3 regions of the Janthinobacterium sp. UMAB-60 genome follow, and region 2 is predicted to be linked to each of the others. Evidence: predicted binding sites of a transcription regulator. Region 2 holds the regulator's gene; each other region holds the start of a gene.
What was found. The regulator FNR, encoded in region 2, switches genes on or off when oxygen is low (the NO sensors DNR and NnrR bind a similar motif). The targets are predictions, from matches to a motif close to TTGATNNNNATCAA.
Positions count from the first base shown of each region.

Region 1: a site for FNR is predicted at 2,615-2,628, ahead of K0F86_RS01435 (universal stress protein). Genes of this name have one in related genera too.
Region 3: a site for FNR is predicted at 1,602-1,615, ahead of cqsA (alpha-hydroxyketone-type quorum-sensing autoinducer synthase). Genes of this name have one in related genera too.

Region 1 is NZ_LT607482.1:316,633-321,410, forward strand. Features, by position in the region: gene K0F86_RS01430 (NADP-dependent malic enzyme) at 1-1,555, shown strand, start outside; gene K0F86_RS01435 (universal stress protein) at 1,614-2,450, opposite strand; gene K0F86_RS01440 (hypothetical protein) at 2,760-3,260, opposite strand; gene K0F86_RS01445 (M56 family metallopeptidase) at 3,325-4,071, opposite strand; gene K0F86_RS01450 (GNAT family N-acetyltransferase) at 4,079-4,495, opposite strand; gene K0F86_RS01455 (Imm10 family immunity protein) at 4,642-4,778, shown strand, end outside.
Region 2 is NZ_LT607485.1:357,862-362,639, forward strand. Features, by position in the region: gene K0F86_RS09590 (response regulator) at 1-1,112, opposite strand, end outside; gene fnr (fumarate/nitrate reduction transcriptional regulator Fnr) at 1,352-2,110, shown strand; gene K0F86_RS09600 (FixH family protein) at 2,114-2,638, opposite strand; gene ccoG (cytochrome c oxidase accessory protein CcoG) at 2,785-4,167, opposite strand; gene ccoP (cytochrome-c oxidase, cbb3-type subunit III) at 4,172-4,778, opposite strand, start outside.
Region 3 is NZ_LT607494.1:90,940-95,717, forward strand. Features, by position in the region: gene K0F86_RS19875 (response regulator) at 1-214, opposite strand, end outside; gene K0F86_RS19880 (HAMP domain-containing sensor histidine kinase) at 226-1,482, opposite strand; gene cqsA (alpha-hydroxyketone-type quorum-sensing autoinducer synthase) at 1,680-2,927, shown strand; gene K0F86_RS19890 (MarR family winged helix-turn-helix transcriptional regulator) at 2,939-3,406, opposite strand; gene K0F86_RS19895 (GIY-YIG nuclease family protein) at 3,464-3,811, opposite strand; gene K0F86_RS19900 (MFS transporter) at 3,824-4,778, opposite strand, start outside.

The DNA of each region.
Region 1 (4,778 bases), on a different contig from region 2:
GCTGCGCACCCTGGCCGAGATCATCCCGGACGCCGACATCTTCCTCGGCGTGTCCGCCGGCGGCGTGCTGAAACAGGACATGGTGCGCAAGATGGCGCCGAACCCGCTGATCCTGGCGCTGGCCAATCCGAATCCGGAAATCCTGCCGGAAGAAGTCAAGGCCGTGCGCAGCGACGCCATCATCGCCACGGGCCGTTCGGACTATCCGAACCAGGTCAACAACGTGCTGTGCTTCCCGTACATCTTCCGCGGCGCCCTCGATTGCGGCGCGACGACGATCACGCGCGAGATGGAAATCGCCGTCGTGCACGCGATCGCCGACCTGGCGCATGCCGAGCAGTCGGACATCGTCGCCACCACCTACGGCATCAGCAACCTGTCGTTCGGTCCTGAATACCTGATCCCGATGCCGTTCGACCCGCGCTTGCTGATCAAGATCGCGCCAGCGGTGGCCAAGGCAGCCGAGGAATCGGGCGTCGCCACGCGTCCGATCAAGGACTTGCAAGCGTACGCGGACAGCCTGCAGCAATTCGTCTACCGCAGCGGCACCTTCATGAAGCCGCTGTTCCTGATGGCCAAGTCCACGCCGGCCGAACTCAAACGCATCGTCTACGCCGAAGGCGAAGAAGAGCGCGTGCTGCGCGCCGTGCAAGTGGTGGTCGATGAAAAACTGGCGCGCCCCATCCTGGTGGGCCGTCCGCCCGTGCTCGAAGCGCGCATCCAGAAGTTCGGCCTGCGCCTGAAGCAAGGCGTCGATTTCGACGTCATCAACCCGGACTTCGACGAGCGCTATCGCGATTACTGGAACACGTATTACGCGATGACCAGCCGCAAGGGCGTCACCGAGGAATACGCGAAGCTGGAAATGCGCCGCCGCCACACCCTGATCGGTTCGATGATGATCCACAAGGGCGACGCCGACGGCATGATCTGCGGCACCTTCGGCACCACCCAGCTGCACCTGAAATACATCGATCAGGTGCTGGGCAAGCGCGCCGGCAGCAATGTCTACGCGGCCATGAACGTCTTGATCATGCCGGAGCGCCAGCTGGTGATGGTCGACACGCACGTCAACGAAAACCCGGACGCCGGGCAATTGGCCGAGATCACCATCATGGCCGCCGAAGAGATGACCCGCTTCGGCCTGTCGCCGCGCGCGGCCCTGCTGTCGCATTCGAACTTCGGTTCCAGCGACAGCGCCTCGGCGCAAAAGATGCGCGCCGCGCTGGCCATCATCAAGGAACGCGCGCCGGACCTGGAAATCGACGGCGAAATGCACGGCGATACGGCCCTCGACAGCAAGCTGCGTCAAAAAATCATGCCGAATTCGGCACTGAAGCACGATGCCAACCTGCTGGTCATGCCGAACATCGAGTCGGCCAACATCGCCTACAACCTGGTGAAAACGGCCGCCGGCAACGGCATCGCCGTGGGTCCGATCCTGCTCGGCTGCGCCAAGCCCGTGCACATTTTGACGCCATCGGCCACCGTGCGCCGCATCGTCAACATGACGGCCTTGTGCGTGGTTGATGCCGTAGCGCAACGCAAGGTCTAAGGCTGTCGCTGTCAATTGAAAGCCGCGCCATCCGCAAGGGTGGCGCGGCTTTTTTACGTCAGTGCGCCATCAGCACGGGTAATGTCATCTGGCGCAACACGGTTTCCGTGACGCCGCCCAGCAGGATTTCGCGGAAGCGCGCGTGGCCGTAGCCGCCCATTACCAGCAGGTTCGCATGCACTTCGGCGGCCATGGCCAGCAGCGCCGCGCCGACGTCGCCCGTGGCGACGGCCGGGCGTACCTCGACGGGCACGCCATGGCGGCTCAGGTAGGCGGCGATGTCGGCGCCCGGATGGCGGGCCGGCTGCGCATGGCCGGTCGGCGGATGCAGCAGGGCCAGCACCACCAGGCGCGCCGCGCGCAACAGCGGCAGGGCGTGGCCGATGGCGCGCGTCGCTTCCATGCTGCCATCCCAGGCCACCACCACGGTGTTGCTGACTTCCGCAAACTGGCCGCTGCGCGGCACGATCAGCACGGGACGCGCCGCGTTCAGCATCACGTAGGGCACCAGGTCGCTCATGGCGCCGGGCAGTGCTTCGCTGTCGTCGTGCTGGCTGAGCACTGTCAAGTCGCTGTAGCGGGCGCTGACGGCCATGCCGCCATCTTCATCGTCTTCGATCAGACGCCGTTCGAGCGAGACGGCGCCGGCCTGGCGCGCCAGCGTTTCAAACTGGTCCAGCGCCTGATCCGCCTGCCCATGCAGGGCGTTGATCTGCGCCGCCACGGCGCCGCCGCGCATGCCGCGGTTGTTTTCCAGGGTAAAGCGCGACATGCCCGTCATCGCCGCGCCGATCAGGTGCGCCTGGTGCGCGTGCGCCAGCCGCGCCGCGATGGCGATGCGCTGCGGCGCATGGCGCGACAGGTCGGCGTGGACGAGGATGGATTTATAAGCCATGGTGTCATTCGCTAGTCAGGATGGCAACAAGGCTAGAACGACAACGTGGGCAAGTCCAGCATTGCCGTAGTGGCCAGGGATTTTCTTATGCTGGGCTTGACGTGGGTCAAGAAAACACGGGCCGTGGCCTTGTGCAAGGCGACGGCCAGGAAATTGCGAGCTGTTTGATGTGCATCAAAATGCCTGGCCCACTGCCGGCGATAATGGCATCGAACTCCTTGCCCTTCCAGTGGTCTGCATCGGCGCCGGCGCCATCTGTCCGGCACTGCTTTGTGTGACGCAACAACGCTGGCCGTGGCGGGAGTTCACTTAATTGTAGGGCTGCAAGTCCAGCCACACGGCATACGACAGGCGCTTGCCGTTCCACAGGCCGCCGCCACGGATGACGGCGTCGCACGAGGTCAGCTGGCCCACCAGGTCCATGCGGCCCAGGTTGCGGCGCAGGCGCAGGGCGTCGTTGTGCGACAGGTAACCGACCAGCTGGCCATCGATGAAGACGGCGATGGCCTTGTCCTGGAACGGATTGGCATCGTCGCAGACGAGCAGGGCCAGGCATTTTTCTTCCGCGTTGCCGGGACCGTGTTCGCCGGCCAGTGTGGCGATGGCGCTCTGGTACATCGCTTCGTTTTCCACTTCCGACGCAAAGCGCCCCTCGTCGTTCCAGTGGTGCGCCGGTGCGCCCGCGGGAATCGCCGGCACGTACTGGCGCACCGAGACGAGTGGCTTGTGCAGCGGTTTGACGGGCGTGCGGCCGCTGAAGACGTAGTACAGCAGGGCGATGACGATCACGATGGCAAGCAGGTAAAGCATGGTATCTCTCTGATTTCTAAGGGGGAAGCCGGGAACGCGGGCGCGCCGCGCGGCGTTGCCGCTACTATAGCAAGTTCGCCGCCTGCTTCCCGGTAAATCTGGCCATCAGATGGCGGCGCCGGCGCAGCGCGCGCGGGTCGTTCAGCACGATGGGCGCGGCGCCCGTCAGGCCCGAATAATACTGGCCGTGCCGACGCAGCACCGTGGCATAGTCGCGCCACGCGTGGCCGTGCGCCAGCATGCGCGCGTCGCAATCGACTTCGATGGCAAAGCGCAGCCGGTGCAACTGCCACCACAGGGGCAGGTTCCACGGCATGAGCACGATCAAGGCGTAGGCCAGGGCCAGCAGCAGCGGGTCGCGCGCGGCCAGCCGGCATTGTGCGTGCGCCAGCAGCAGCGCCTGTTGCTGGGGAGGAATCAGTTGCAGCCAGACGGGCATCACGATACGCGGTCGCAGCAGCCCCGCCACGCAAGGGCCAATGCCGCCACTCAAGTACACGGGCGTGCCCAGCAAGGTGCTCTTTTGCCAGCGGCGCTGGTGCGACAGCAGCCAGATGCTGCGCAGCGCCAACATCAAGAGCATGCCGCTGGATAAGACAAACCAGCCCAGTTTCAGCTGTGCCTGCTCCGCCGGCATGGCTGCCAGCACGCCGGGCAGCCATGCCAGGGGCACGATGACGGACGCGGCGATGGCCGCCAGCCACAGCCAGCGCGTCGGGCGTCCGCGCCGCTGCCGCGCGCGTTCGGCGCGCCAGGCGGCGGCGCTCAACAGCAGCGCCAGCGCCATGCTGCATAGCAGCCAGACAGGCATCGGGCGCCTAGCGCTTCAGCGCCATGCCGACCGAGGCGGGCGCCGTGTGCTGGAAGCCGAATTGCGCGTACAGGTCTTGCGCCTGGCCATCGGCGATCAGGCTGACATACGCGCTTTCCGGCACCGCCGTCTCGATGAATTGCATGATCTCGCGCATGATGCGCTTGCCCAGGCCCTTGCCCTGGTGTGCCGGCAGCACGGCGATATCGGTCACCTGGAAGAAGCAGCCGCCATCGCCGATGATGCGGCCCATGCCCACCACGGCGTCGCCATGCAGGATTTGCACGGCAAACAGGGAGTGTGGCAAGCCCTTGGCCGCCGCGTCCGTGCTTTTCGCGCTCATGCCGGCGGCCACGCGCAGCTGCTGGTAGGTGGCGATGGAGGGGATGGCCAGGCGGGTGGTGTAGGGCGATGCTGCGGTCAAGGCTGTCTCCTGTCGAAATAGTTGGAGCGGCAATTATAGGCGGCGATGGGCTTGCGGGGCGGCACGCTTTATTCGCCCGTGCCTATGTCGTGCGCGCCGCTTTTGCGCTATGGTGGCGTCATCCCTCTATTTGTTGAAAGCACGCCATGTCCGCAGGATTTACCGCCACCGAGTTGTCCGTCATGAATGAAGACGACGCCCTGATCACCACCCTGGCCGCGCCGGCCGGCAAAGGCGAGCCCGTCTACCTGATGTTGCAGCGCGCGGACGAGTATGACGAGCA
Region 2 (4,778 bases):
TGTTCCAGTTCCGCCGCGCGCGATTCGAGTTCCTGCTGCAGGCGGTCGCGTTCGCTCATCAGGCCGTTGAACGCTTCCGTCAGTTCGCCGATTTCGTCGCGCTGCTGCACCGGCACGGGGGTGAAGCGGCTGCCGCTGGTGTGCAGCGCCCGCAGGGTATCGCGCAGGCGTACCAGCGGCGACAGCAGGCGCACGGTGACCCAGCCCAGAACGGCTGCGGCCAGCAGCGAGGCGAGGGTGCTCCACAGTACCAGCCGGTACAGCACGCCATCGAACGGTTCGAAGGCGTCGTCGAGGGGCAGCGAGGCGGCCAGCAGCCAGTTCACCGATTTCAGGCGCTTGAAGCTGTTGACGGCCGTGATGCCGCGGCTGTTGGTGCTGACCATGGTGCCTTCGCCATCGTTCTTCAGCAGCTGGGTCGTCGTCAGGTTGGCGTTCGGCTGGCGTGGCTGCAGCAAGCGGTCGGTATCGGGGTGCAGCACGTAACGCGGCACGGCGCCGCGCGTGAGGATGAAGTAATAGCCGCTCTTGCCGATCTTTTCCGAACGCAGGCGTCCCAGCAGGTTGTCCTTGTACAGGCGCAGCACGCCGATCACCACGCCGGCCACCTGGCCATCGGCCGTGAGCACGGGCGCGACCATCTGCACGATGGGCATGCCGCTCGATTTGCCCAGCATCGGCTCGGTGATCATGGGCTGGCGCGTGCGCAAGACGGTCTGGAAATACTCGCGCTCGGCCACGTTGATGCCGATGCGGCCCGTGACCAGCGGCATGTCGGCCACGACGGCGCCGTGCGCATCGAGCACCAGCACGTCGTCGAACAGCACCAGCATCGCGCGGCGCGAATAGTATTCGCGCAATTGGGCGGGCTGGCCGATCAGTTCCGGCGGCTGCTGCCTGGCCGTCAGCGTGACGATCTGCAGCAGCATGCCCAGCTTGTCGTCGAGTTCGGCAGCGGTGCGGGTGATCAGGGCAGATTGCTGGCTCAGCAGTACTCGGGTGAAGTCGGCGCGCATGTGCTGCAGCTGGATCATGGTGACCAGCGCGATCATGGCGATCGAGGTCAGGCTGGTGGCCAGCGCGACTTTTGCTTTGATGCCGAGTGGCTTCATGATTTCCTTTTCAGTACCGGGCGGCACAGGCGGCAGATAATGCTGTCAGGAATTTTCCTATCAATGCCCCAGCTTGGCAAGCGCCACCGCGCAAATTGCCCTCCCCGCATGGGCTTTTGACGATGTTGCCATATAATCAAAGTCAGAACGTCGTTTATTCAGCGGAACTGCGGTGAAATTGGCACACGGCAACCCTGTATGCAGTAAACTTGTTGTTGCATTTTCTAAAAGGTACCGACATGACTGAAGCGCTACTCACTCCCACCATGCCCACAGTGACCGTGGAAGCGTTGCGTGCGCGATGCTCGACCTGCAGCATGCATCAATTGTGCCTGCCAATGGGCCTCGATGTGGGCGACATGGACCGGCTGGACCAGATCATCGGCCGCCGCCGCAAGATCGTGCGCGGTGCCTCGCTGTTCCGCATCGGCGACTCGTTCCAGAACCTGTACGCGATCCGCCTGGGGCACTTCAAGACGTACCAGATCAATCCGGGCGGCGAAGAGCAGGTGACGGGTTTTCAGATGGCTGGCGAACTGCTGGGCATGGATGCCATCAGCGCCGACCGCCACCACTGTAATGCGGTGGCGCTGGAAGACAGCGAAGTGTGTGAAATTCCTTTTTCCAGCCTGGAACAATTGCTGGGCAATATGCCGACCCTGCTGCGCCATTTCCATCGCATGATGAGCCAGGAAATCACGCGCGAGCAAAGCGTCATGCTGTTGCTGGGCAATATGCAGGCGACCCAGCGTTTTGCCGCCTTTATCGTCAACCTGGCTTCGCGCTATGAAGCGCGCGGCTATTCGGCCAGCAAATTTCAGCTGCGCATGTCGCGCGAGGAAATCGGCAATTACCTGGGGCTGACCATCGAGAGCGTCAGCCGTTTATTGTCGAAATTCAAGAAGGAAGGCTGGCTGCGCGTCTCCAACCGCGAGATCGAGATCTTGCAGCCGGCCAAACTGAAGGCCATTACGGCCGGTACCGACGTCTGCAAATAAGGCTTACAGCTCTTCATCGGCGTGCAGCGCGATGCTGCGCTGCAGCGGCCAGGTCCAGATGCCGGACAGGCGCCACTCGCGTTTGTCGTTTTCCACCAGTACTTGCCAGCGGCTGCGTTCGAGCATCGGCAGCGCTACGGAAAAATTGCCGGCCGCATCGGGCTGCACCAGCAGCTTGATATCCTTTTCCGGCAGTGTCGCATGCGCCAGATGCAGCTGCAACGGACCCTGATAAGCCTTGCCGAAGCTGTGCACGGAACCACTGAGGCGCGCTGACGCCACATCATAGGACAGGCTGGTATCCATGGCCAGGTCGCTGGCGATCGTGTCGCGCCGCAAGTCCTGGTTGATCGCCTTGCCCTGCTTGTAATAATCACCCACCACCAGCGCATCGGGCTGCGTAAACGCGATATACGCCATGCAGCTGCCGACGACCACGGACAGGCCGGGACCGATCATCAGCAGCCAGGGCCAGCGATGCTTGTACCACGGTGCAACGGGAGGTTGCAGTTTCAGACTGTCGGACATTTTGTTCTCCTTGGGGGCGGACCCTGTGGGTCTGACCCCAGCTTTTGCTTCCGGGTTGAAAATCAAGTGACCCTAACGCATGATTGATGATACCCCTACGGCGAAATACCGGGGTCGGACCCAGAGGGTCCGACCCCGAATCAACATCACCGCGGCACGATGAAGACCGCGCTTTCACGCACATGCAGCGACGGGTCGTCCAGCGAGTGCAATTCGATCGCAATCTTGTTCGACCCCTTTTCTCCCACGCCGTGCGGCACGCGCAGGCGGATCGGCCAGCCCAGCGTTTCCGTCGGCTGCAAGGTCACCTCTTCGCGCGTCAGCAAGGTCAGGCCCGGCAAGCCGGAAGCGCTGATTTTGAAATGCTGGGTTTGCTCGGACGTGTTCATGATCTGCAGGCGGTAGACGTTTTCGATCATGCCGTCTTCCACTTCGCGTCCCATCGAACCGCGGTCGCGGATCACGTCCATTTTCAGGGGCGTGCGCAGGGCCAGCGAGGTACACACGGCGATGATGATCAGGGCCAGGATGGAAGTGTAGATCAAGACGCGCGGGCGCATGGCGCGCTGGCGTATCTGCTTCGAATTGAAGTTGTTTTCCATCGCATGGTCGGTACTGTAGCGTACCAGTCCCCGTGGCCGCTCGACCTTGTCCATCACGGTATTGCAGGCATCGACGCAGGCGGCGCAGCCGATGCATTCATACTGCAGGCCGTTGCGGATATCGATGCCGGTCGGACACACCTGCACGCACAGCGTGCAGTCGATGCAATCGCCGAGCTTGTCGTTGTTGCCGGCCTTCTTGCTGATGGCGCCACGCGGTTCGCCGCGCTTGGCATCGTAAGTGATGATCAGGGTGTCCTGGTCGAACATGGCGCTCTGGAAGCGCGCGTAGGGGCACATGTATTTGCACACCTGCTCGCGCAGCCAGCCCGCGTTGCCGTAGGTTGCCAGGCTGTAGAACAAGACCCAGAACCATTCCCAGGGACCGAAATTGAGGGTGGTCACCGCCTGCGCCAGTTCCTTGATCGGCGTGAAGTAGCCGACAAAGGTAAAGCCCGTCCACAGGGCGATGGCGCCCCATACCAGGTGCTTGGCCGTCTTCTTGACGGCCTTGCGCACGGAGGGTCCCTGCTTGTCGAGGGCCATGCGCGCGCTGCGCGTGCCCTCGATGCGGCGTTCGACCCACAGGAAGATTTCCGTGTATACCGTTTGCGGGCAAGAGAACCCGCACCACACCCGCCCGGCAATGGCCGTGACGAGGAACAACAAATACGCACAGATGATCAGCAGGGCCGCCAGATAGATGAAATCCTGGGGCCACAGCACGACGCCGAAAATGTAGAACTTGCGCGTGGTCAAATCGAACAGCAGGGCTTGCCTGCCATTCCAGGTCAACCACGGCAAGCCGTAGAACGCCAGCTGGGTAAGCCATACGCATACCCATCGCCAGGTAGCGTAGCGTCCTTTGGCCTCGCGAGGGTAGATCTGCTCGCGGGCCGCATACATCTTGATGACTTGAGGTTCCATTACATCATTTCACGGGCGTCTGGGGATTCGACAGGCTCCAGACATACGCCGACAGCACGTGGACTTTGGACTCGCCGAGGAAATCGCTGAAGGCCGGCATGGTGTTGTTGCGTCCCTTGCGGATGGTTTCCATGATGGTATCGGCACTGCCGCCGTACAGCCAGATCTTGTCCGTCAGGTTAGGCGAACCGAGCATCTGGTTGCCCTTCGCATCGGCGCCGTGACAGGCCATGCAGGCGCCGAACTTGGCCTTGCCCAGCACGGATTTGACGGGATCCGAGGTGGAACCGGACAGGCTCAGCACATAATGGGCCACGTTCTCGACATCCTTTTCGGAACCCAGTGCGGCGCCCATCGGTGGCATCTGCCCATTGCGGCCGTGCATGATGGTGGTCTTGATGATGTCGGGATCACCGCCATACAGCCAGTCCTTGTCGGTCAGGTTGGGGAAGCCCTTGTTGCCGCGCGCATCCGAACCGTGGCATTGCGCGCAGTAGGTCAGGAACAAACGCTGGCCGATGGCTTGCGCCTGCGGATCGGCGGCCACCGTCTTCAAGTCCTGGCTCAGGTACTTGTTGAACAGGGGACCGTAGTCGGCTTCTGCCTTCTTC
Region 3 (4,778 bases), on a different contig from region 2:
CGTTGGGCGCCGTGCTGTGCAGGTCGAAATTCACATGCAGGGGCATGGCTTCACTCTGGTGCGTTTGCTGCAGCCAGCGCAGCGCGGTGCTCGTGTCGTGGAAGGTCTTGCGCGCCAGCGCGGGATCGAGCTGGAAAGCCATGCTTTTCAGAAAGGAATCGCTGTCATCGATCAGCACGGTGAGGGTCGGATGGGTGTAGACGGGCAGTTGCATGCGTCACCTTGCTAGGAAGTGGGTTGGAAGCGGGCAGGCACGGGCTGGGGAAATTCCAGGATGAAGATCGCATACGCATGCTCGCGCGAGACGCAGCGGATGCGCGCCTGCCAGGCGTGGGCGATCTGCCGGCACAGGGCCAGGCCGATGCCGCTGCCGTTGTGCACGGGATACGAATAAAAACGCTCGAAGATCAGCGGCAGGCGGTTGCGCGCGATGCCGCAGCCCGTGTCGATGAACAGCAGCCTGGGCACGGGGCGGGCGCCGTCGATGATGATGCGCACGCGGCCCTTGCCGGCGCGGTGGATGCTTTTCAAGGCATTGCGCAGCAGGTTCAGCAGGATCACCACGCACAGTTCGTCCTGTCCCGCGAACTGGAAGTCGGCGCGCACGTCCACCGTGACGCTGGCGCGCTGCTTGTTGCCGGTAAACGGATAGCGCTTGAGCACGGAATTCACCATGTCCAGCATCGACAGCGCCTGGCTCGGTTCCAGGTTGCGGTTGACGGCGCTGGCGCTCAGGAGGAACAGGTCGATCATGTGCTGCATGTGGCGCACCTCGAACTGGATGCGCGACAGCGCTTCCTGCAGCGGCGACATGGCCTCGGCTTCGCCCGCCAGCTGCGGCAGCAGGCGGCGCATGCCGCGCACGTTCGCCTCCACGCTGGTCAGCGGCGTGCGCAGTTCGTGCGCCACGGAACCGAGCCCGGCGGCCAGACCCGCCAGCCGCTCCTGTTCCAGCACCTTGCCGCCCACTTTCACGACGGACAGCGCGGCGATGGTGAACCAGTGCACGGGCAGCTGCTGCAGCACTGCGCGCTGCAGCAGGAAGCCGCCTTCGCCCTGCACGATGACGGCCAGGCAGGCGGCGCCCGTGCCGATCAGGTAGGCGCGGCACGCCAGTTTTGTCTCGAAATGAAACAGCACCACCAGGCCGATCAGCAGCGATTCGCTCCAGATGGACGACGCATGGTTCATCACGAACATGAAGGTAAAGAAGAACGGCAGGATGTAGCTGAGGGCGAACAGCAGGTAGCGCGACAGCCAGCGGGCCGAAAAGCAGCGCGCGAACAGGCCGGCCACGCAGATGCCCACGCCCGTCAGGCGCAGGGTCAGGTTTTCATAGGCTTGCGGGAAAAAAAACTGCCACAGCAGGTAGTACAGCGGCATGGCCACCGTGCCCACGGCAGCCAGCATGGCAACCCGGGTGGCCAGGTGCTCATGCGGCGCGCGCTCATGCAGCAGCGAATGGAGCAGTGTCTGGCGCACGCGTTGCCGCCAGTATGTCCATCGTCCTTGCCATTGCTGCGTCATGACTCTGCCTTGATGCTTTCCAGAACGTCATCATCGCGTAATTTTTCCTGGTTGAACGGCTATCTGACTGGACATTGATATACGTCAATGGACGGGTTGGCAACACGGTCAAGGTTTTAATCTGCAGCAAACATTTCCCCAGGAGAAAACTTATGACCATTATGACCAGCCTTCACGCCCCGTCGTTTGCCCGCGCCGAACACTGCCTGCCCGATTACATCGTGCGGCGCATGGATGCGCATCATGTCACGCGCATCGAGCAATTGCTGGGCGGCCAGCATCCGCATGCCTGGCAGCCCACGCCGGCCGATGCCATTTTTCTGGCAGGTAATGATTACCTGTCCATCGCCGCCGAACCGGCCCTGGTGGCGGCCCAGGTGGCATCCCTGCAGGCGAACGCGGGCGGCATGCTGATGTCGGCCGTGTATTTGCAGGAAGGCAGCGAGCAGCACCGGCTGGAAAGCCGGCTGGCCCGCTTCATGGGCTGCGAGGATGGCATCCTGGCGCAGTCCGGCATGGCGGCTAACGTCGGCTTGTTGCAGTGTATTGCCGGCCCCGGCATTCCCGTCTACCTCGATATGCAGGCCCATGCGTCGCTGTGGGAAGGCGTGCTGTCGGCCCAGGCCCAGGCCGTCGCCTTTTTGCACAACGACATGACGCATTTGCGGCGGCAGGTAGAAAAGCATGGCCGCGGCGTGATCGTCGTCGATGCCCTGTACAGCACCAACGGCAGCCTGGCGCCCCTGCTGGAATTGCTGGACATCGCCGAGCGCAGCGATTGCGTGGTGGTGGTCGACGAGTCGCATTCGCTGGGCACGCACGGCCCGCAGGGCGCGGGCCTGGTGGAGGAGTGGGGACTGGGACACCGTGTGCATTTCCGCACGGCTTCGCTGGCCAAGGCGTTTGCCGGGCGTGCCGGCTTCATCAGCTGTTCCAGCCGCTTCAAGGGATATTTCTTGTCCGAATCGCGCCCCGCCATCTTCAGTTCCTGCCTGCTGGCGCATGAACTGGCCTGGCTGGGGGCGGCGCTCGATTTCATCATGGCCGCCGACGGGCGCCGCGCCGCCTTGCGGCGCCACACGCTGCAGGTGCGCGAGGGCTTGCGCGAGCTCGGCTACAACGTCAGCGACGGCACGGAGCAGATCGTGGCGCTGGAGGCGGGCGGCGAACCGGCCACCCTGGCCCTGCGCCAGGCGCTGGAACGGCACGGCATTTATGGCGCCATGTTCTGCGCCCCGGCCACGGCGAAGAACCGCGCCCTCGTGCGCCTGACCCTCAATTCCGCCCTCGACGACGCAGACATCGCCAGGCTGCTGGCCGCCTGCACCGCCATCCGCGACGAGACGGGCGTGGAGCAGTGGCCATCGACGCGGCGCCTGCGCAGGCTGGCGCTGGTATAAGGGGGAGCGCGTCAGCCGTTGCCTGGCTGGCTGCCGGCGATGCCGCCCAGCAGCATGGACAGCGGTGCCAGCTGCTCCGCGCTGGCGCTGCCCAGCAATTCCTGGCCCAGCGCCTGCGCCGTCGCATCGGCGTGGATCAGCAGGGCTTGCCCCGCCTCGGTGATGACGGCATAGCCGACGCGGGCATCGCGCGCATCGGCCTGGCGCGCCACCAGGCCGATTTTTTCCAGCGGTATCAGCGAGCGCGTGATGCCGGACGCCGTCAGCGCCAGGCGCTCGGCCAGGTCGATGCGGCGCAGGCGGCCACCGGGCGCCCGCTGCAAGTGGTACAGCAATTGATAATCGCCAAAGCTCAGGCCGTGCAGATTGCCCAGGATGCTGTCGAAGCGGCGCACGATGAGCGCCTGGGCGCGCGCCAGGCGCAGGCAAAAGTCCAGCGCGCTGGCGCCGTCCGGCGACGGGGAAGTGTGATCGGTCATGGTTTTCTTTGTGTTGGCTGCGCAGTGCTTGAGTGCGCAAGTGTAAAGCAATACTGTTCAATACAGTGCTTGCCCCCGCTCCTGCAGTTGCTCCTGGTGCAGCGCCAGCAGGGCATCGAGCTCGGCCTCCGCATCGAAGGCGGGGTCGTCGGGCACCTTGACGGCGTCGAGCAGCTCGAAGTGGAAGGCCGCTTCCCCGTCGCGCCGCCAGTCCGCCTGCAGGCGGGCGTTGCGGTGCGTGCCCAGCTTGAGTTCGAAGCGGTGGCGGTTCAGCGCGCCCGGCGCGTTGCGGCTGCGTTCGAGCAGGGTGCGCCCGCTGGGCACGTGGCACAGCGCGATGATGCCCAGCGCTGGCGCTTGTTGCCGGTAGGCCGTTTTCAGGGCCGCTTGTCGTGTTTTATCCATGGTGGAACTTTCTCAAGGTGAAGATACGGAAGGGTTGCCCGCGATGTGCGGGATGTCCGTCCACAGGGCGGCGGCCACGGCGGCCGCCAGCAGCAGGGCGCCGCCGCCGCAGAACAGCTCGCCCACGCTCAGGTGGCGCAGCAGCGCGCCCGTGGCGGCCGCCGACAGCGGCGCGAGGCCCAGGAAGATGCCCATGAACAGCGCCATCGCCCGTCCCAGCATGGCGGGCGCCACGCGCCGCTGTATCCACGTAAAGATGGCCACCTGCAAGTAGCCGCCCAGCAGCCCCGTGACGGCCAGCAGGGCCGCGCCTTGCCAGGCTGTGCTGATTTGTCCCAGCGCCATCAGCAAGCAAGCCACGACGGCATCGACCAGCAGCAGGGTGGCGCCGAAATGGCGGCGCAGCCAGGCGCCGCCCAGGCTGGAGGCCAGCATGCCGGCCAGGGTGCCGGCGCCGTGCGCGCCCATCAGCAAGCCCAGCGCCGCGGCGCCGTGCAGGCGTTCGCTGGCCAGCACGGGTAAGGCCACGTGCAGCGGCCCCATGACGAAGAAGGCCACCAGCGCCCAGTAGGCATAGCAGCTGCGCAGGGGCAGGTCGCGCCACACCATGGACAGGCCCGCCGCCATGTCGCGCCACATGCCTTGCGTCGCGGCGGCGGCCAGTGGCCGCAGCTTGACTTGGCGCAAGGTCCAGGCGGAAAACACAAACGTCAGCGCATCGATGGCAAAGGCGACGGCCAGCGCCGCCATGGGGGTTTTCTGCGCGCCGTCGTGGGCGCCCAGCACCAGCGCCGCCAGCAGGGGGCCGGCCAGCAGCGACAACTGGCGCGTGCCCATCTGCAAGCCGTTGGCATTCTGCAGCGATTGCGGCGGCACGGCTTGCGGCAGGATGGCCGTGCCGGCCGGGATGCCAAAGGCGGACGCGATGCCCAGCGCCAGCGCGGCCGCATACGCGAGTGCCAGGCTG